3 regions of the Kushneria sp. Sum13 genome follow, and region 3 is predicted to be linked to each of the others. Evidence: predicted binding sites of a transcription regulator. Region 3 holds the regulator's gene; each other region holds the start of a gene.
What was found. The regulator LexA, encoded in region 3, represses DNA repair genes until DNA is damaged. The targets are predictions, from matches to a motif close to TACTGTNTANNTANACAGTA.

Region 1 (5,740 bases), 1.4 Mb from region 3:
AGGCGAGCTGGCTGTATCGGCAGGGCATCATGCGCCATCAGGGCTATTACTATGCCAGGCCTGCCTTCGAAGCATTGCCAGAGATTGATCAGTCCTGCATGGCGGCAGTGACTGCCCTATAAAAAAGGGCCGGAAGCCTTCATGGCTTCCGGCCCTTTTCTGGACTGGCCAAGGATTAGTAGCCGCGCCCCAGCAGTGGCTTCAAAAAGCGTCCGGTGTGCGAAATATCCTGCTCGCCGACCTCTTCGGGTGTACCCTCGGCGATAATACGTCCACCGCCGGAACCTCCTTCCGGACCCAGATCGATGATCCAGTCGGCGGTCTTGATGACATCCAGATTGTGCTCGATGACCACCACGGAGTTACCCTGATCGCGCAGGCGGTGCAGCACGCCAAGCAGCTGTCGAATATCCTCGAAATGAAGCCCTGTGGTGGGCTCGTCAAGAATATAGAGTGTCTTGCCGGTATCCCGCTTGGCCAGCTCGCGGGCCAGTTTGACCCGCTGTGCCTCGCCGCCGGAAAGCGTGATAGCGCTTTGCCCGAGCTTGATATAGGAAAGGCCGACGTCCATCAGGGTCTGCAAGCGGCGGGCGATGGCAGGCACCGGCGAGAAAAACTCGACGGCTTCCTCGATCGTCATCTCCAGTACATCGTGAATGCTGTGCCCCTTGTAGAGCACGTCCAGTGTTTCCCGGTTGTAGCGCCGGCCGCCACAGACGTCACAGGGCACATAGATATCAGGCAGGAAGTGCATCTCTACCTTGATCATGCCCTCGCCCTGACACGCCTCACAGCGCCCGCCCTTGACGTTAAAGGAGAACCGTCCCGGTTTGTAGCCTCGCGATCGCGCCTCTGGTGTACCGGCAAAGAGCTCACGAATCGGCGTGAATATACCGGTGTAAGTGGCCGGGTTGGAGCGAGGTGTGCGTCCGATGGGGCTCTGATCGATATCGATGACCTTGTCGAGCTGATCAAGGCCCTTGATCTCCTTGAAGGGCGCGGGCGTGAGTGTTGTGGCCTTGTTGAGTTCGCGCGCCGCCACGGGCATCAGGGTTGCGTTGATCAGGGTGGATTTCCCTGACCCGGAAACGCCGGTCACACAGACAAAAAGCCCCAGCGGTAGTGCAAGATCAACGTTGTCGAGGTTGTTGCCACTGGCCCTGGTCAGGTGCAGCATCTTTTCGGGGTTGATGGGCGTACGTGGCGAGGGGATCTCGATGCGTCGAGTGCCTGACAGGTATTGTCCGGTCAGCGACTCCGCACTGGCTTCAATGTCGTCAGGCGTGCCCTGGGCAATGATCTGACCGCCATGAACCCCGGCGCCAGGGCCGATATCGAGCACGTGATCCGCGGCTCGAATGGCATCCTCGTCGTGCTCGACCACGATGACGGTGTTGCCCAAATCGCGAAGTCGGACCAGGGTCTGCAGCAAGCGATCATTATCGCGTTGGTGAAGGCCGATGGAGGGTTCATCAAGAATGTACATGACACCCACCAGTCCGGCGCCGATCTGACTGGCCAGTCGTATGCGCTGAGCTTCACCGCCTGACAGGGTATCGGCACTGCGCTCCAGCGTCAGGTAGTCAAGACCGACATTGACCAGAAATTCAAGGCGGCTGGTGATTTCATAGAGAATGCGTTTGGCAATTTCGCCCCTGCGACCGGGAAGATCCATTTCGCCAAAAAATGTCCGTGCTTCCCCGATCGGTTTGGTGACCACCGAGGGCAGCGAATGATCATCGACAAATACATGACGTGCCTCGCGTCTCAATCGACTGCCGTGACAGGTCGGGCAGGGGCGTACGGCCAGGTGTCGCGACAGATCATCGCGGACCATGCTCGAATCGGTTTCCCGGTAGCGCCGCTCCATATTGGGCAGCACGCCTTCAAAGGCATGCTCGCGGGAGACCTTCTTGCCGCGATCATTGACGTAGGAAAACGAAATGGATTCACGGCCGCTGCCGTGCAGTACCACGTCGCGCACCCGCTGTGGCAGCTGCTGCCAGGGGGTTTCCAGCTCAAACTTGTAGTGGGCGGCCACTGCTTCGAGCTGGTTGAAATAGTAGATGCTGCGTCTATCCCACCCCTTGATGACCCCTTCCGACAGGGAAAGCTCGTCCTGACGAATGAGCTTGTCGGGATCGAAGAACTGGTGCACGCCCAGACCATCACAGCCTGGGCAGGCACCTGCCGGATTGTTGAAGGAGAACATGCGTGGCTCGAGTTCGGCGATCGAGTAGCCACAGATGGGGCAGGCAAAGCGCGACGAAAAAATCATGTCCTCGCGATCGCCGTCCATGAAATGCAGCACGGCGGCGCCGTCGGAAAGCCCCAGTGCGGTCTCGAACGACTCTGCCAGGCGCTGATCGATATCCTGGCGAATTTTCAGACGATCCACCACGACACTGATGTCGTGCTTCTTGTTCTTGTCCAGCGTCGGCAGTTCATCGAATTCGTAGGTCTGGCCATCAATCTGTACCCGCACAAACCCCTGGGTGCGCAGCTCGGTCAGGGCCTGCTGATGTTCTCCCTTGCGGCCCTTGATAATGGGGGCCAACAGCATGACACGGGTGCCTTCTTCCAGTGCCAGCGTCTGATCGACCATTTGCGACACGGTCTGGGCTTCAAGATCGAGTTCATGATCGGGGCAGCGCGGTGTACCGGCGCGGGCATACAGTAAGCGCAGGTAGTCATATATTTCGGTGATGGTACCGACCGTCGAGCGCGGATTGTGGGATGTGGACTTCTGTTCAATGGAAATGGCCGGTGACAGCCCCTCGATGTGATCCACATCGGGTTTTTCCATCATGGAAAGAAACTGGCGCGCATAGGTCGACAGCGATTCGACGTAGCGCCGTTGTCCTTCTGCATACAGGGTGTCAAAGGCCAGAGAAGACTTGCCTGATCCGGAGAGCCCGGTAATGACAATCAGTTTGTCACGGGGCAGCTCGACATCAATGTTCTTCAGGTTGTGGGTGCGGGCCCCACTCACCGAAATACGATCCATACCTACCTCATCGCCGACGTCGGAAAGACACTATAGAAGGAGTTGAAAACGAGGTGCAAAATGCAGTGCACAGCGTTTTCCATGTGATGCGCGGCCCGGTAAAATGGTAACAGCACACCATACCGGGGCGGGTGCCCATCAGGGCACGTCAAAAGCAGCCGCTTGAAGCGCTGCTTTTGTTCGTTCAACGATATGCGTGGCAAGGCCTGCATTGCAGTGAATATCCATACAGTTATTATAGACGATCATGTCAAGGCAATGTCCCTGGCAGTCCATTCGTTTAAACATGCCAGCCGGCACTGGAGAGAAACATGGCCCGTGGGGTAAACAAGGTCATACTGATCGGTAATCTGGGTCAGGACCCGGAAGTACGTTTTCTGCCCTCCGGCAGTCCTGTCTGCAATCTGCGTCTGGCCACTACTGATAACTGGACTGACCGTCAGAGTGGTCAGCGTCAGGAGCGCACCGAGTGGCACAGCGTTGTCATGTTCAACAAACTGGCCGAAATTGCGCAGCAGTATGTCAAAAAGGGCTCTCGGCTCTATATCGAAGGGCGTCTGCAGACCCGCAAATGGCAGGGTCAGGATGGGCAGGACCGTTACTCGACTGAAATCGTGGCCAACGACATGCAGATGCTAGATAGCCGTAGCGGTGCTCAGGGCGGCGACTTCGGCGGTCAGGGCGGCGGCGGCTATGGCCAGCAGGGTGGTGGTTATGACCAGCAGGGCGGCGGCGCCCGCCAGAACAGCCCCTCGGGCGGCCAGAATCAGGGTGGCTACGGTCAGGGCCAGAACAGCTATGGGCAGGGCAGTCAGCAGGGCGGTCAGGGTAACCAGCAGGGTGCCCCGGGCAACCAGCAGGCCGGTCAAGGTCAGGGTGGCGGCGCGCCCAATCCTGGCAGCTTCGATGATTTCGATGACGAAATCCCGTTCTAGACGCCGGAATATATTGCGCCTTACCAGACCCGCCATCCGGCGGGTTTTTTAATGAATCAGTGCCCTTTTTTCAATCGGGTCTGCAAAAGCTTCAAAATGGCGCGCTCTTCCGGCCCGGTCAGGTCATCCTGATCGAGTGCTTCTTCTATCTGCTCCAGAAAGTGTCGCAACAGCCGGCCATCGAGATAGTTCTCAATCACCCGGGGGTCGATGTAGCTGGCCCGTGCAATGCTGGGTGTGTTGCCCAGCCGGGAGGCCACGCGTTCTACTGCCTCACGAATGTATTGCTGGCTGATATCGTCATCATCACCGATGCCCAGCTCGTCCAGCGCCAGAGCGGCAATGGAAGTGCCGGCCCAAGTACGAAAATCCTTGGCGCTGAAGCGCTCCCCCATGACGTCATGAATGTACTCGTTGAGATCGTGACTATCGACGCGCACCTTGCGGCCGTTATCATCAAAATACTTGAAGATTTCGTAACCCGGGATGTCATCCAGTTCTCCGACAATCCGGGCCAGCTTTTCATCCTCGATTACCTTGTGCTGTTGCTGCCCGCTTTTGCCCTGATAGTCGAAGATCAACTCGTCACCGTTGATGGTGAGATGGCGCGAACGCATGGTGGTCAGCCCATAGGAGTCATTCTGCTCGCTATAGCTGTCGTTGCCGGGACGAAAATACGCCGTGTCCAGAAGTCTGACCATGCAGGCCAGCACCTTCTCACGCGGCATGCCTTCGCGCGCCATGTGTTGACCGGTAATGCGTCGCATGGTTGATAGCCGCTGGGCAAAATCGACAATGCGATCAAATTTCATTTTCTCTCGTTGCTCGCGCCATTTGCTGTTGTAGATATACTGCTTGCGCCCGGCATCGTCTCTTCCTGTGGCGTGAATACGCGCCTCGGGGTCAAGGCTGATGGCCACGTCGCGCCATGCCGGAGGCACGGCAAGGCTTTTGATCCACTCTCGCCATTGGCGATCCTTCAGGGTCTTTCCGCCTTCGTCGCGGTAGGTAAATCCCTTGCCGCTGCGATGGCGTGTCACGGTGGTGGCGTCTTTTGTCATGCAGTCAGGCTTCCTGGCTGGTAAACGTTACAGGAACTCTGACTGATCATAGACGATTATTACCTGTCCGCCGGGACGGGCCGGCGTTGCAGAGCAGGGCAGGGACAGTGCAACCCATGGGTTTTTTTTGTAAAGTGTCGGGCCTGCCGCGTCACTGCCCGCCAAGAGTGACGTCATTTTCTGTCGGGCCGCAAAATCAATGAAACTATTACTGCTTGATGCCGATCACTGTCTTGGTCGGGCGCTCATCGATGAAAGCGACTCGCGAAGCGATGTTAAGCTGATCATTGAACGTTCCCGTCAGTGCTCCTTGTCACATTTGAAGGCCCGGGCACCGGACGCCGTCATTTTTCCGCCATTACTGGATCCAGCCAGTGTCGACCATGCCGAGATTGTTGAGCATGTCGATCAGGTAGACGCCGTCATGACTGCCTGTCATGCCCAGGGGGTGCCGCTGGTCTGGCTGGTCAGCGACCAGGTCTTTGAAGCCGGGTCGGACATGCCCATTGAGGAAAGCGTGCTGCCTTCGCCTCGTCATGAAGGGCTACAGCGTCTGCTGGAAACGGGCAATCGCATTCGATCGGGTCTGGCTGAGCACTTTATCGTGCGTACCGGGCCGCTGATGGCGCTGGAAGGGCGCAACGCAAGGCTTGCAGAGGTGCTGGACGCTCTGGCCAATGGCAGGCCACTGCGCGCCGCAGAAGACGAGATTATCTGCCCAACACCGGTGCAGGCCG
Region 2 (5,740 bases), 1.5 Mb from region 3:
CGACGCCGAGGACCTCATAATAGTCACGCTTGGACATGGTCTAACGAATCCTCCGAAGTCTGACACCTGCAAAAACAACGCGGGAGCAAGGCTCCCGCGTTATACAGATCAGGCGTGAAAAACCTTACTGCTTTTTCTGGTCGTCGTTGACTTCTTCGTAGTCCGCATCGACCACATCATCACCGCTCTTCTGAGTGCCTTCCGGCTGCTCGCCCTGAGCCTGTTCGCCCTGCTCGGCGTACATTTTCTGGGCCAGGTTACCGGAAGCCTCGGTCAGGGCATCCAGCTTCGGCTGGATCTGCTCGGGGTCATCGCTCTTGAGCGCTTGTTCCAGTTCGGTGATGGCCGTTTCAATGCTCTGACGATCTTCGTCAGTGGCCTTGTCACCGGACTCTTCCAGCGTCTTGCGCGAGGCATGAATCATGCCGTCGGCCTGGTTGCGCAGCTGAACGAGCTCCTCGAACTTCTTGTCTTCGGCCTCGTGCGCCTCGGCGTCCTTGACCATCTGATCAATCTCGTCATCGGAGAGACCGCCGGAGGACTTGATCACGATCGACTGTTCCTTGCCGGTCGCCTTGTCCTTCGCCGTGATGTTCAGGATACCGTTGGCGTCCAGATCGAAGGCCACTTCAATCTGGGGCACGCCACGCGGGGCCGGCGGAATGTCGGCCAGGTCGAAACGACCCAGTGACTTGTTCTGCCCTGCCTGCTTGCGCTCACCCTGCAGCGCATGAATGGTCACTGCCGTCTGATTGTCCTCGGCCGTGGAGAAGGTCTGTGTCTTCTTGGTCGGGATCGTGGTGTTCTTTTCGATCAGCGGCGTCATGACACCACCCATCGTCTCGATACCCAGTGTCAGCGGCGTCACGTCGAGCAGCAGCACGTCCTTGACGTCACCGCCCAGTACGCCGCCCTGAAGCGCGGCACCCATGGCGACGGCTTCGTCGGGGTTGACGTCCTTGCGAGCTTCCTGACCAAAGAATTCGGCAACCTTTTGCTGAACCATCGGCATGCGCGTCTGGCCACCGACCAGGATCACGTCCTGAATCTCGCTGTTGGAGAGACCGGCATCCTGCATGGCCGTCTTGCACGGGCCGAGCGAGCGCTGTACCAGATCTTCGACCAGCGACTCGAGCTTGGCACGAGTGACCTTGACGGCCAGGTGCTTGGGACCGGTCTGATCTGCCGTGATATAGGGCAGGTTGACTTCGGTCTGCTGCGCGGAAGACAGCTCGATCTTGGCCTTCTCGGCGGCTTCCTTCAGACGCTGCATGGCGAGCGAATCGCCTGACAGGTCGATACCGGAATCCGTCTTGAACTGCTGGACAAGATAGTCGATCAGCTTGAGGTCAAAGTCTTCGCCGCCAAGGAAGGTGTCACCGTTGGTCGCGAGGACTTCGAACTGCTTCTCACCGTCGACATCGGCCACTTCGATAATGGAGATATCAAAGGTACCGCCGCCCAGGTCGTAAACCGCGATGGTACGGTCGCCGCCCTTGCTGTCCATGCCATAGGCCAGCGCTGCAGCCGTCGGCTCGTTGATGATGCGCTTGACTTCAAGACCGGCAATACGACCGGCGTCCTTGGTGGCCTGACGCTGAGAGTCGTTGAAGTAGGCCGGTACGGTGATGACCGCTTCCGTGACCTCTTCACCGAGATAATCCTCGGCGGTCTTTTTCATCTTCTTCAGGACTTCAGCGCTGACCTGCGGCGGTGCCATCTTCTTGTCGTTGACCTGAACCCAGGCATCGCCGTTGTCGGCTTCGATGATGCTGTAGGGCACCATCTTGATGTCCTTTTGAACAACGTCATCCTTGAACTTGCGGCCGATCAGACGCTTGACCGCATACAGGGTGTTGTTCGGGTTGGTGACGGCCTGACGCTTGGCCGCCTGACCAACCAGTGTTTCGCCGTCACCGGTATAGCCGATGATGGAAGGCGTCGTGCGAGCACCTTCAGCGTTTTCGATTACGCGGGTCTTGTCGCCATCAAGCACAGCCACACAGGAGTTGGTTGTGCCAAGGTCGATACCAATAATGCGTCCCATAAGTGTCACCTCGAAAAATCTTTTGAACCAGAATTGCTGTCGATGCGCAGCCAACGCTGCGTGGATGTCTGCCTATGTGTGGGCATTACGCTGCTTTTCAAGACCCCACACGTATCGTTGTCGACAAATCATCCGAAACCGGGTAGTCAGTCATCCGAAACCGGGCAGTCAGGCCTGCTTGCTCACCACCACCATGGCCGGGCGAACCAGGCGACCGTTAAGCGTGTATCCCTTCTGCATGACGTCCATGACCGTATTGGGATCCATCTCGGGATTGGCCACCTGCGTCATGGCTTCATGGTACTGGGGGTCAAAGGGCTCGCCGTGCGGGTCGAGCTGCTCAACGCCAAACTTCCCGAGCACGTCCAGCTGCATCCGAAGGGTCATTGATACGCCCTCACGATGCGTTTCGCTGACATCCTCGCTCATGCTTTCAAGCCCCTTCTCGAGACTGTCCACGACCGGCAGCAGCTCCTTGACGAACTTTTCCAGCGCAAACTTTTTGGCCTTCTCGGCATCCTGCTCGGCACGGCGGCGTACGTTTTGCGCTTCTGCCGCGGCCCGGACCTGCTGGTCCTTCACCTGTGCCAGCTCCTGCTCGAGCTCTGCCACGCGCCCGGCCAGAACGTCGGCTTCCTGCTCGCTCTGGCTCATCACGGCATCGTCGTCCGAGGCCAGTTCGCCTTCGATATCCTCAAGAGTATCCGTATTGTCGGTGTCAAGCGGTTGCGGCTCGCCTTCGCGCTCGGCACGCTCGAGTTCTTCATCTCTTGGATCATGCGGCTTGTTGGTCATACCCCACTCCTGACTCGCTGTGTCTACTATTGGATCATGGCGCTCATGTTGCGCGGGCATACGCGACCGGCTGTCAGTGCGTCATCCTGTAGAGCGACATTCATGCTGAAAACTGTTTACCCAGATGGGGCATTCGGGTCGCAATCTCAAGGCATGACGACGATGAAATTACCAATTCAGGGTATTGAAGCCCGATCAGGGCAGCTGTATAAAAACACATTCACTGTATATAAAGTCAGTCTCCACCCACTAAACCCAGTCATTTGCGACACCGCGCACGGGAGTGGCCATGCTGTCTCAGCTATCCATCAGTAACTACGCCATTGTTGAACATCTGGAACTGGATTTCCGCGATGGCATGACGGCCATCACCGGCGAAACCGGTGCCGGCAAGTCCATTCTTCTGGACGCCCTGTCGCTTTGCCTGGGGGAAAGAGCCGATGCCGGCAGCGTGCGCCATGGTGCCTCGCGGGCCGATCTGGCGGTGCGCTTTGACGTCGAGAAACTGTCCGAAGCACGCGCATGGCTTGCCAAGCGCGACCTCGACGATACGGAGTGTCTGATGCGACGCTCGGTGGCCGCCAACGGCCGCTCAAAGGCCTGGATCAACGGCGTACCGGCAACGCTTGCCGACCTCAAAGCGCTTAGTGAACATCTGATTGATATCCACGGTCAGCATGCTCATCAGACCCTGATGCGCGAGGAGACGCATCTGCGTCTGCTGGACGATTTTGCAGGCCATAGCGAGAAGGTCGAACAGCTCACGCAGATCTATCGTCAGTGGCAGCAGGCCAGCCGCCGATTGAAAAATGCACGGGAAAACGGTGACGAGCAGCAGGCTCGCTGCCAGCTGCTGCGCTATCAGGTTGAAGAGCTCGACGCGCTGGCACTGGGCGAAGAAGAACTCTCGGCACTTGAAGAAGAACAGACCCGCCTGGCCAATGCCGAAGAAATCATCACTCAGGCGCAGTTTGCTGCCGACTGCTGCGATGATGATGAGAGCGGCGCCCTGTCCCGCCTGACTCAGGCCAGACAGCGACTGGAGCAGTTGCCCGGGAGCGACAGCGGCGCCCTGGCCAATATTCTGGGAATGCTCGGCGATGCCTGCATCCAGCTGCAGGAAGCAGGATATGAGCTTCATCGCTACGTCAATGCCACTGAACTGGACCCTGATCGCCTGATGGCGGTCGAGTCACGTCTGGCCGAAATTCACCGTATCGCCCGCAAGCACCACGTCATGCCCGAGGAAGTGTCGGCGCTGCATCAACGCCTGCAGACAGAACTTTCCGCGCTGCAGGATGGCGGGGAAGACATGGAGACGCTGGTCGAGGCCACGGAAACCGCGCGCAACGCCTGGCGCGAACTGGCCCGCCAGATCTCCGAGCAGCGCACTGAGGCAGCACGCCACATGGGCGAGGAAGTGAAGTCTCAGCTGGCCTTTCTGGGTATGGAAAAGGCGGACTTTACCGTTGATGTCGCACGCCGGGAAACAGCACAACCCGACGGCATGGACCGGGTCAGCTTCCTGATCAGCGCCAACCCCGGTCAACCGGCACGCGCCCTGACCCGAGTGGCATCGGGCGGTGAACTGTCCCGCGTCAGTCTTGCCATCCAGGTAGTCGCCGCACAGCACAGCACTATACCGACGCTGGTCTTTGACGAGGTGGATGTCGGCATTTCAGGTGCCACGGCAGAAATCGTCGGACAGCTGCTGCGACAGCTGGGCGGTCACGGTCAGATTCTATGCGTCACTCATCTACCTCAGGTGGCCGCACAGGGACATCAGCACCTGCATATCGAAAAACAGGCGGATGAGCGCACCACTCATACCACCATGGCACTGCTCGATGAGGGAGGACGGGTCAGGGAGCTGGCACGGATGCTGGGAGGCGTACACCTTTCAGAGCGCACGCTGGCCCATGCCCGTGAGATGCTGGACGTCAGTCAGCGATCTGCCCACTAGCAGCGGGGGCTTCCGGGTTACCGACATCAAAACGCCGCGAACATTTGCGGCGTTTTTGTGATCACCCAGGTGTTCGTCGTTCTGATCAGCGGCGATTGCCACCGCCATCCTGACGCGTCGCGCTGGAGCCCTTGGGGCGGACATAAAGCACCAGGGCATGATCGACCAGCTCGTAGCCGCGCTCTTCGGCAAGCTCACGCTGACGACGCTCGATATCGCGATCAAAGAATTCGACGACTTCGCCCGTTTCCAGACACAGCATGTGATCGTGATGTTCTTCCTGAGACATTTCGAATACAGCATGGCCGCCGTCAAAATTGTGACGTACCACAAGCCCTGCGGACTCGAACTGTGTCAGGACACGATAAACAGTGGCCAGACCGACGTCTTCACCGGAATCCAGCAGCGCCTTGTAGACGTCTTCAGCGCTCATGTGCAGATCCTCTTCCCGAGTTGCCTCGAGGATCTGAAGGATTTTTACGCGGGGCAGGGTCACCTTGAGGCCCGCCTTGCGTAACTCCTGATTTCTATCGGCCATGGTAGCTCTTCGCAGTCTCTGGATGTATCGGGTATGATCGATCAAGGCAAACGATAGGGAAAGTCCCAGGCAAATGCAAAACACGCTCAAGCTTATAATTTTTTCTTTTTTGATCAGTCTGTTAGCAGCATGCGTTTACAAGCGCGACCTGCCACAGGGTAATCTGATCACTCCCGATATGGTCTCGCAGCTGCAGCCCGGCATGAGCCGTCAGCAGGTCGTACAGGTCATGGGGAGCCCCCTGATGTACAACGCCTTTGACGATTCACACTGGAACTATGTCTATCGGCTGAAGGATGCTGACGACAATATCACTGAAAAGCAGGTTTCGCTCGTCTTTAATGGCAATCAACTGGCGGATGTTCAGACAGCCGGCGATATCGATGCCAGCCCCCGA
Region 3 (5,740 bases):
AAGGTCGTTGACGAGCTCAAAAAGCTCGCCGAGAAGGCAGATGCCGTCTATCTCGCGACCGACCTTGACCGCGAAGGGGAGGCCATCGCCTGGCATTTGCGTGAGACCATCGGTGGCGATGAGTCACGCTATCGTCGAGTGGTGTTTAACGAAATCACCAAAAATGCCATTGCTCAGGCGTTTGAGACACCCGGTGAGCTCAAGCTTGATCGTGTGCATGCCCAGCAGGCCCGCCGGTTTCTGGACCGGGTCGTGGGGTTCATGGTCTCGCCACTGTTGTGGAACAAGGTTGCCCGGGGGCTTTCCGCCGGTCGCGTCCAGTCCGTGGCCGTCCGTCTGATCGTTGAGCGAGAGCGCGAAATTCGCGCCTTTACGCCCGAAGAGTTCTGGGACGTTCACGCCGATCTTGAAGCCGGCAGCGGCGACATCGTGCGCTTTGAAGTGGCACGCCATGGCGGTGAAAACTTCCGTCCGGTCAGTGAATCGCAGACCACCTCGCTGATTGCGCCGCTCAAGACGGCCGAGTACACCATTACCGGACGGGAGGATCGTCCGACTTCCAGCAAGCCCGGTGCGCCCTTTATAACGTCCACCCTGCAGCAGGCTGCCAGTGGCCGCCTCGGGTTTTCGGTCAAAAAGACCATGACCCTGGCGCAACGCCTGTATGAAGCAGGCTTCATTACCTACATGCGTACCGATTCGACCAACCTGTCGGCCGATGCCATTACCATGGCGCGTGACTACGTCGAAGCGGAAATGGGGAGCAACTATCTTCCCGAATCGCCCAACGTCTATTCCAGCAAGGCGGGTGCTCAGGAAGCCCACGAGGCGATCAGGCCGACCGATGTCAGCCGACGGGCGGATGACCTGGGCAGCATGGAACGTGATGCCGAGCGTCTTTATGAGTTGATCTGGCGCCAGTTTTTGGCCTGCCAGATGGTGCCGGCCCAGTACCTGTCGACCACTCTGAGCATCGAAGTCGAGAATTTCGAGCTGCGTGCCAAAGGGCGCGTGCTGCGCTTTGATGGCTATACCCGAGTGCTCAAGCCTTCTTCCAGAAAGGAAGAGGATCAGCAGCTGCCGGATCTGGGCAAGGGAGAGCGTCTTGAACTCAAAACGCTCGAACCAAAGCAGCATTTTACCAAGCCGACGGCGCGCTATACCGAAGCCAGCCTCGTCAAGGAGCTGGAAAAACGCGGCATCGGCCGGCCTTCGACCTATGCCGCGATCATCTCCACGATCCAGGAGCGTGGCTACGCCAAGCTGGACAGCCGCCGGTTCTACGCCGAGAAGCTCGGTGAGATCGTCACTGACCGACTGACGGAGTCCTTCCAAGACTTGCTGGACTATGGCTTCACGGCCCGCATGGAAGATGAGCTTGACCACGTCGCCGACGGCGAACGTGACTGGCGCGAGCTGCTGAACAGCTTCTACGGTGATTTTCGTGCCCGTCTCGAGCATGCCGAGGGTGAGGAAGGCATGCGCCCCAATCAGCCGGTCGAGACCGATATCCAGTGTCCGACCTGCGGGCGGCCGATGCAGATTCGTATTGCCTCGACCGGGGTCTTTCTGGGCTGTTCGGGCTACAACCTGCCGCCCAAGGAGCGCTGCAAGACCACCATCGATCTGCTGCCCGGTGATGAAGCCGTGCCCGCAGATGCCGATGACAATGCCGAAACCGATGCCCTGCGCGCCAAGCGCCGCAACCCGAATACGGGTACGGCGATGGACAGCTATCTCATCGATGAAACGCGCAAGATCCACATCAGCAATGATGATGACGGCTATTACGAAATCGAAGAGGGCCACTTTCGCATCAAGGGCTATGAAGGCCCGACCATTGAGTGCGACAAGTGCGGTTCGGAAATGCAGCTGCGTACGGGGCGTTTCGGTAAATACTTCGCCTGTACCAATGACGATTGCAAAAATACTCGCAAGCTTTTGAAAAGCGGCGAACCGGCTCCGCCCAAGATGGATCCGATTCCGATGCCGGAACTGACCTGTCAGAAAGTGGACGACCACTATGTGCTTCGTGATGGCGCCAGTGGTCTTTTCCTGGCGGCCAGCCAGTTCCCGAAAAATCGTGAAACGCGACCGCCGCTGGTCAGTGAAATCAGGCCTCATGCCGAAGTGCTGCCGGAGAAGTATCACTTTCTTTTGAAGGCACCGGACCATGATCCGGACGGTCATCCGGCGCAGATCCGGTTCTCGCGCAAGACCAAGAGTCAGTACGTGCTGACAGAAGCGGATGGCAAGGCCACTGGCTGGAAGGCGCTGTGGGAAGGAGATCGCTGGCAGGTCGAAGACAACCGGAAGAGTCCGGGCGCCAAAAAGGGCAGCAAGGGTGGGAAGCAGGCCTCATGAGTCATCAGGGTCGTACCAATCAGCTGCTGTATCAGGCCCTGCTGCTGCTGGAGCAGTCGCCGGGCAATGACGAGCATGCCGATGCCAGACGTCGGGCCCTCGAAGAGGGAGCGCTTTCAATGATTGAAATGGCACTTGAAAGCGCGATCAAGGAGATTGCCCATACCTGTCGCTGGCCCTCGATGCACTGGCGCACGGTGCTGGATCAGCCTCCGGCGCCGGTGGCTGAAATCGAGTTGTTGCGAGCGCTTGTGGCCCAGCCCGACAGTTGGCTGGCCCGTCTGATGCAGCTGCTGGACCGTCTCCATGATGAAGGCGGCGCGGCACAGCTTCGTCGCCATGACAACATGATTGCTTCCAGCCAGAGCGAGCCCCTTCAGCGGGAGCTGGCAAAGTGCCTTGATGATTTTCGGACACTGCTCCCAAGACTTCGTGAAACCAGTTATGAATGGTAATACCTTGTATTTGATAAACGTGACATTGTCGTCAGGTGCCCTTAACATTGCTTTAATGTTGTTCGCTGATCGGATCAGTGAGGTGGCACATGACTGAAGCGGCCGTATTTGAAATTGTTGAGCTGGAAGACGGGCAATTTGTGCTGCGGGCCGCCGACAGCGACGAGAAGAACGAGCCTCTGGCCAGCATTCGGTTTTCATCCCAGACTCTGGAGCTTTTACGCCATCATCGATTTGATGTTGCCCGTGAGATGCTGGATCACCTGATTTCGCGCTCTGTACTGGCCGATGAAGATGATGCTATTGATGCGCCCGAGCCTGCTGCCATTCACTGATCCGGTGTCGATGTATTAATCGCTCGATACCCGTCCATGTGCGGGTATCGGCGTTTCAGATCCTTGTATCTGAAAAACCGGAATGAATTTGTTATGTCACAGAGCCTGCAGGGCGATTTTGACTTCTGGTGGCAGGCACCGGGAGAATGGGTAGAGCCTCCCAATCAGCGAAAGGGCGGCCTCAGCGGTGTTCGGTTTGTAAGTCCTGACCCGCAGGGGCCGTCGTTTTACGTCAAGATTCAGCATGGCCATCTCTTTCACAGCCTGCGCTATCCGCTGGGTCGGCCCACGACAGTACGTGAATGGCAGGGGCTCAATCGATGTCGAAAGCTTGGCGTCAATGCGCCGGTTCCCGTCTTTTTCAGAGCCCGCAAAGGCAGCCAGGGCTGGCAGGCCGTGCTGGTGACCGAAGCACTACTTGGTTATGAGAGTCTGCAGGCCATGCTGTTGGCCAACCGATATACACTGGAACAGCGTGCTGTCATTTTTCAGGCACTGGCGGAAAATCTGATCAGGCTGCATCAAAGTGGCCGCAAGCATGGACACCTCTATCCCAAGGAAGTGCTGGTGCGCCTGGATGGTGATGGCAAGGCTCATACGGCCCTGGTAGATCTGGAAAAGTGCCAGCGCCGACCGTCGGCTCGCCTGGCGGCCATGCGTGATCTGACGCGTCTTTTTGGGGATGCACGTCCAATGGGGATGCGCGACGATGAGTGCCATCTGATGATGGATATCTATCAGCGTGCCGGAATGGCGCTGGACAGGGACCGGCTCATGTTACCGCGCGTGCGGTGACGCGCCTCTGGCGCATCACCGCATGGGGCAAGAGGAAGGTTTAAAGGCTGTTACCGTCACCACCGCGGATGACACCCACGCCAACGCCTTCAATGTCCAGACTCTGGCGCGTCAGATCAATCGTGATGGGTTCAAAGTCAGGGTTTTCAGCGATCAGGCTGACAATGCTGCCCTGTCGCTTGAAACGCTTGACCGTGACATCGTCTCCCAGTCGTGCCACCACAACCTGTCCGTCGCGGGCGTCATGAGTGCGATGAACGGCCAGAAGATCACCATCCAGAATGCCGGCATCACGCATGGAAAGACCGCGGACCCGAAGCAGGTAGTCGGCGCCCGGATTGAAAAAATCGGCAGGCATCGGGCAGTAACGTGAAATGTGCTCGGCAGCAAGAATCGGGCTCCCGGCGGCCACTTCGCCAATAACGGGCAGTCCTGCAGTGATGCTTTCCTGTTCCTGAGCAACCTGCACCTGAGCAGAAATACGAATGCCACGCGATGTTCCAGGGATCATCTCGATGACCCCTTTCTTGCGCAGGGCGCGCAGATGCTCTTCAGCAGCATTGGGCGAGCGAAATCCCAGTGCGCCGGCAATTTCGGCACGCGTAGGGGGGTAGCCGAGTTCACTGATGGTCCTGGCAATGAAATCGAATACGGCCTGTTGGCGTGCGGTCAACGGTCGTGTCATGTGCAGTGGCCATTGTTGATGTATACAGTATGTGATTGTATCCAGTCATCAGATCAATGCAAGCGCTTCGATACTGTCTCCCGTGCAGGTGCCAGCCGGCAATGGTGCTACCATCATGAGCTGGTCTGCACGTTTTCATTTCATGATAGAGAACTGATATTTTCCATGGTGCCATCCGATACCGTGACCCGAATCCTTGATGCGGCGGAAGTACTGTTTGCCGAACATGGCTTTTCCGAAACTTCCCTGCGCCGGATCACGGGTCGTGCCGAAGTCAATCTGGCCGCTGTCAATTATCACTTCGGCTCCAAGCAGGCCCTGATACAGGCGGTGTTTTTCCGATATCTGGACCCTTTCAGTGCAGATCTTCATCAGCGGCTGGATAGGCTGGAGGCAGACGAGGCAAAATCCTCGGATCTTGACAGGCTTCTCGATACGCTTTTTATCAGCGTGCTGGAAATGCCCTCTGAAAGCCATGATCTCAGAACCTTCATGAAGCTTCTGGGGCTCGCCTATTCGCAGGCTCAGCGCCATCTTCGTGAAGAGCTTCGCAGCCGTTATGGTGATATCTTTTCGCGATTTTTAAAGCTTCTCAGGCAGGCGACCCCGGAGCTGGCCGACGATGAACGCTTCTGGCGGCTGCATTTCATGCTGGGGTCGGTCATCTTTACCCTGTCCGGTCTCAATACGCTGCGCGATATCGCAGAGCATGACTATCATCAGCGCATCACCATCCGAGAGCTGGCTCAGCGGTTGAAACCGGTCGCCCTGCATGCCTTGCGTGCCCCGGTGACCGAGGTTAATACCAGTGGCATGCCGGCGTCCTGTCCGGACCACGAGACGATTTCCCATCCCAGAACAGGAACGCATTCATGATCGATTCCGGGGCTGAAACCTTTGGTGGCCCTCTCATGTGCGATATCGAGGGCACGCGTCTGAATGACGTGGAGCGAGGCTGGCTTTCCGACCCTTGCGTGGGGGGAATCATTCTCTTTGCGCGCAATGTCGAGTCGCCCGAGCAGATGCGAAAGCTGTGTGATGATATTCGACGCTGCCGTTCGAACATCGTGATTGCCATTGATCAGGAGGGTGGGCGTGTTCAGCGT

Region 1: a site for LexA is predicted at 3,222-3,241, ahead of uvrA (excinuclease ABC subunit UvrA). Genes of this name have one in related genera too.
Region 2: a site for LexA is predicted at 3,064-3,083, ahead of recN (DNA repair protein RecN). Genes of this name have one in related genera too.

The regions. Positions count from the first base shown of each region.
Region 1 covers NZ_CP199847.1:500,580-506,319, forward strand. Annotated here, with positions in the region: gene ACUN8C_RS02445 (EAL domain-containing protein) at 1-122, shown strand, start outside; gene uvrA (excinuclease ABC subunit UvrA) at 176-3,007, opposite strand; gene ssb (single-stranded DNA-binding protein) at 3,319-3,942, shown strand; gene ACUN8C_RS02460 (DNA topoisomerase IB) at 3,999-5,003, opposite strand; gene ACUN8C_RS02465 (sugar nucleotide-binding protein) at 5,203-5,740, shown strand, end outside.
Region 2 covers NZ_CP199847.1:394,875-400,614, reverse strand. Annotated here, with positions in the region: gene dnaJ (molecular chaperone DnaJ) at 1-37, opposite strand, end outside; gene dnaK (molecular chaperone DnaK) at 125-2,047, opposite strand; gene grpE (nucleotide exchange factor GrpE) at 2,216-2,842, opposite strand; gene recN (DNA repair protein RecN) at 3,132-4,805, shown strand; gene fur (ferric iron uptake transcriptional regulator) at 4,891-5,343, opposite strand; gene ACUN8C_RS01880 (outer membrane protein assembly factor BamE) at 5,417-5,740, shown strand, end outside.
Region 3 covers NZ_CP199847.1:1,907,760-1,913,499, reverse strand. Annotated here, with positions in the region: gene topA (type I DNA topoisomerase) at 1-2,364, shown strand, start outside; gene ACUN8C_RS09030 (DUF6586 family protein) at 2,361-2,819, shown strand; gene ACUN8C_RS09025 (hypothetical protein) at 2,909-3,154, shown strand; gene ACUN8C_RS09020 (lipopolysaccharide kinase InaA family protein) at 3,248-3,949, shown strand; gene lexA (transcriptional repressor LexA) at 3,990-4,634, opposite strand; gene ACUN8C_RS09010 (TetR/AcrR family transcriptional regulator) at 4,800-5,510, shown strand; gene nagZ (beta-N-acetylhexosaminidase) at 5,507-5,740, shown strand, end outside.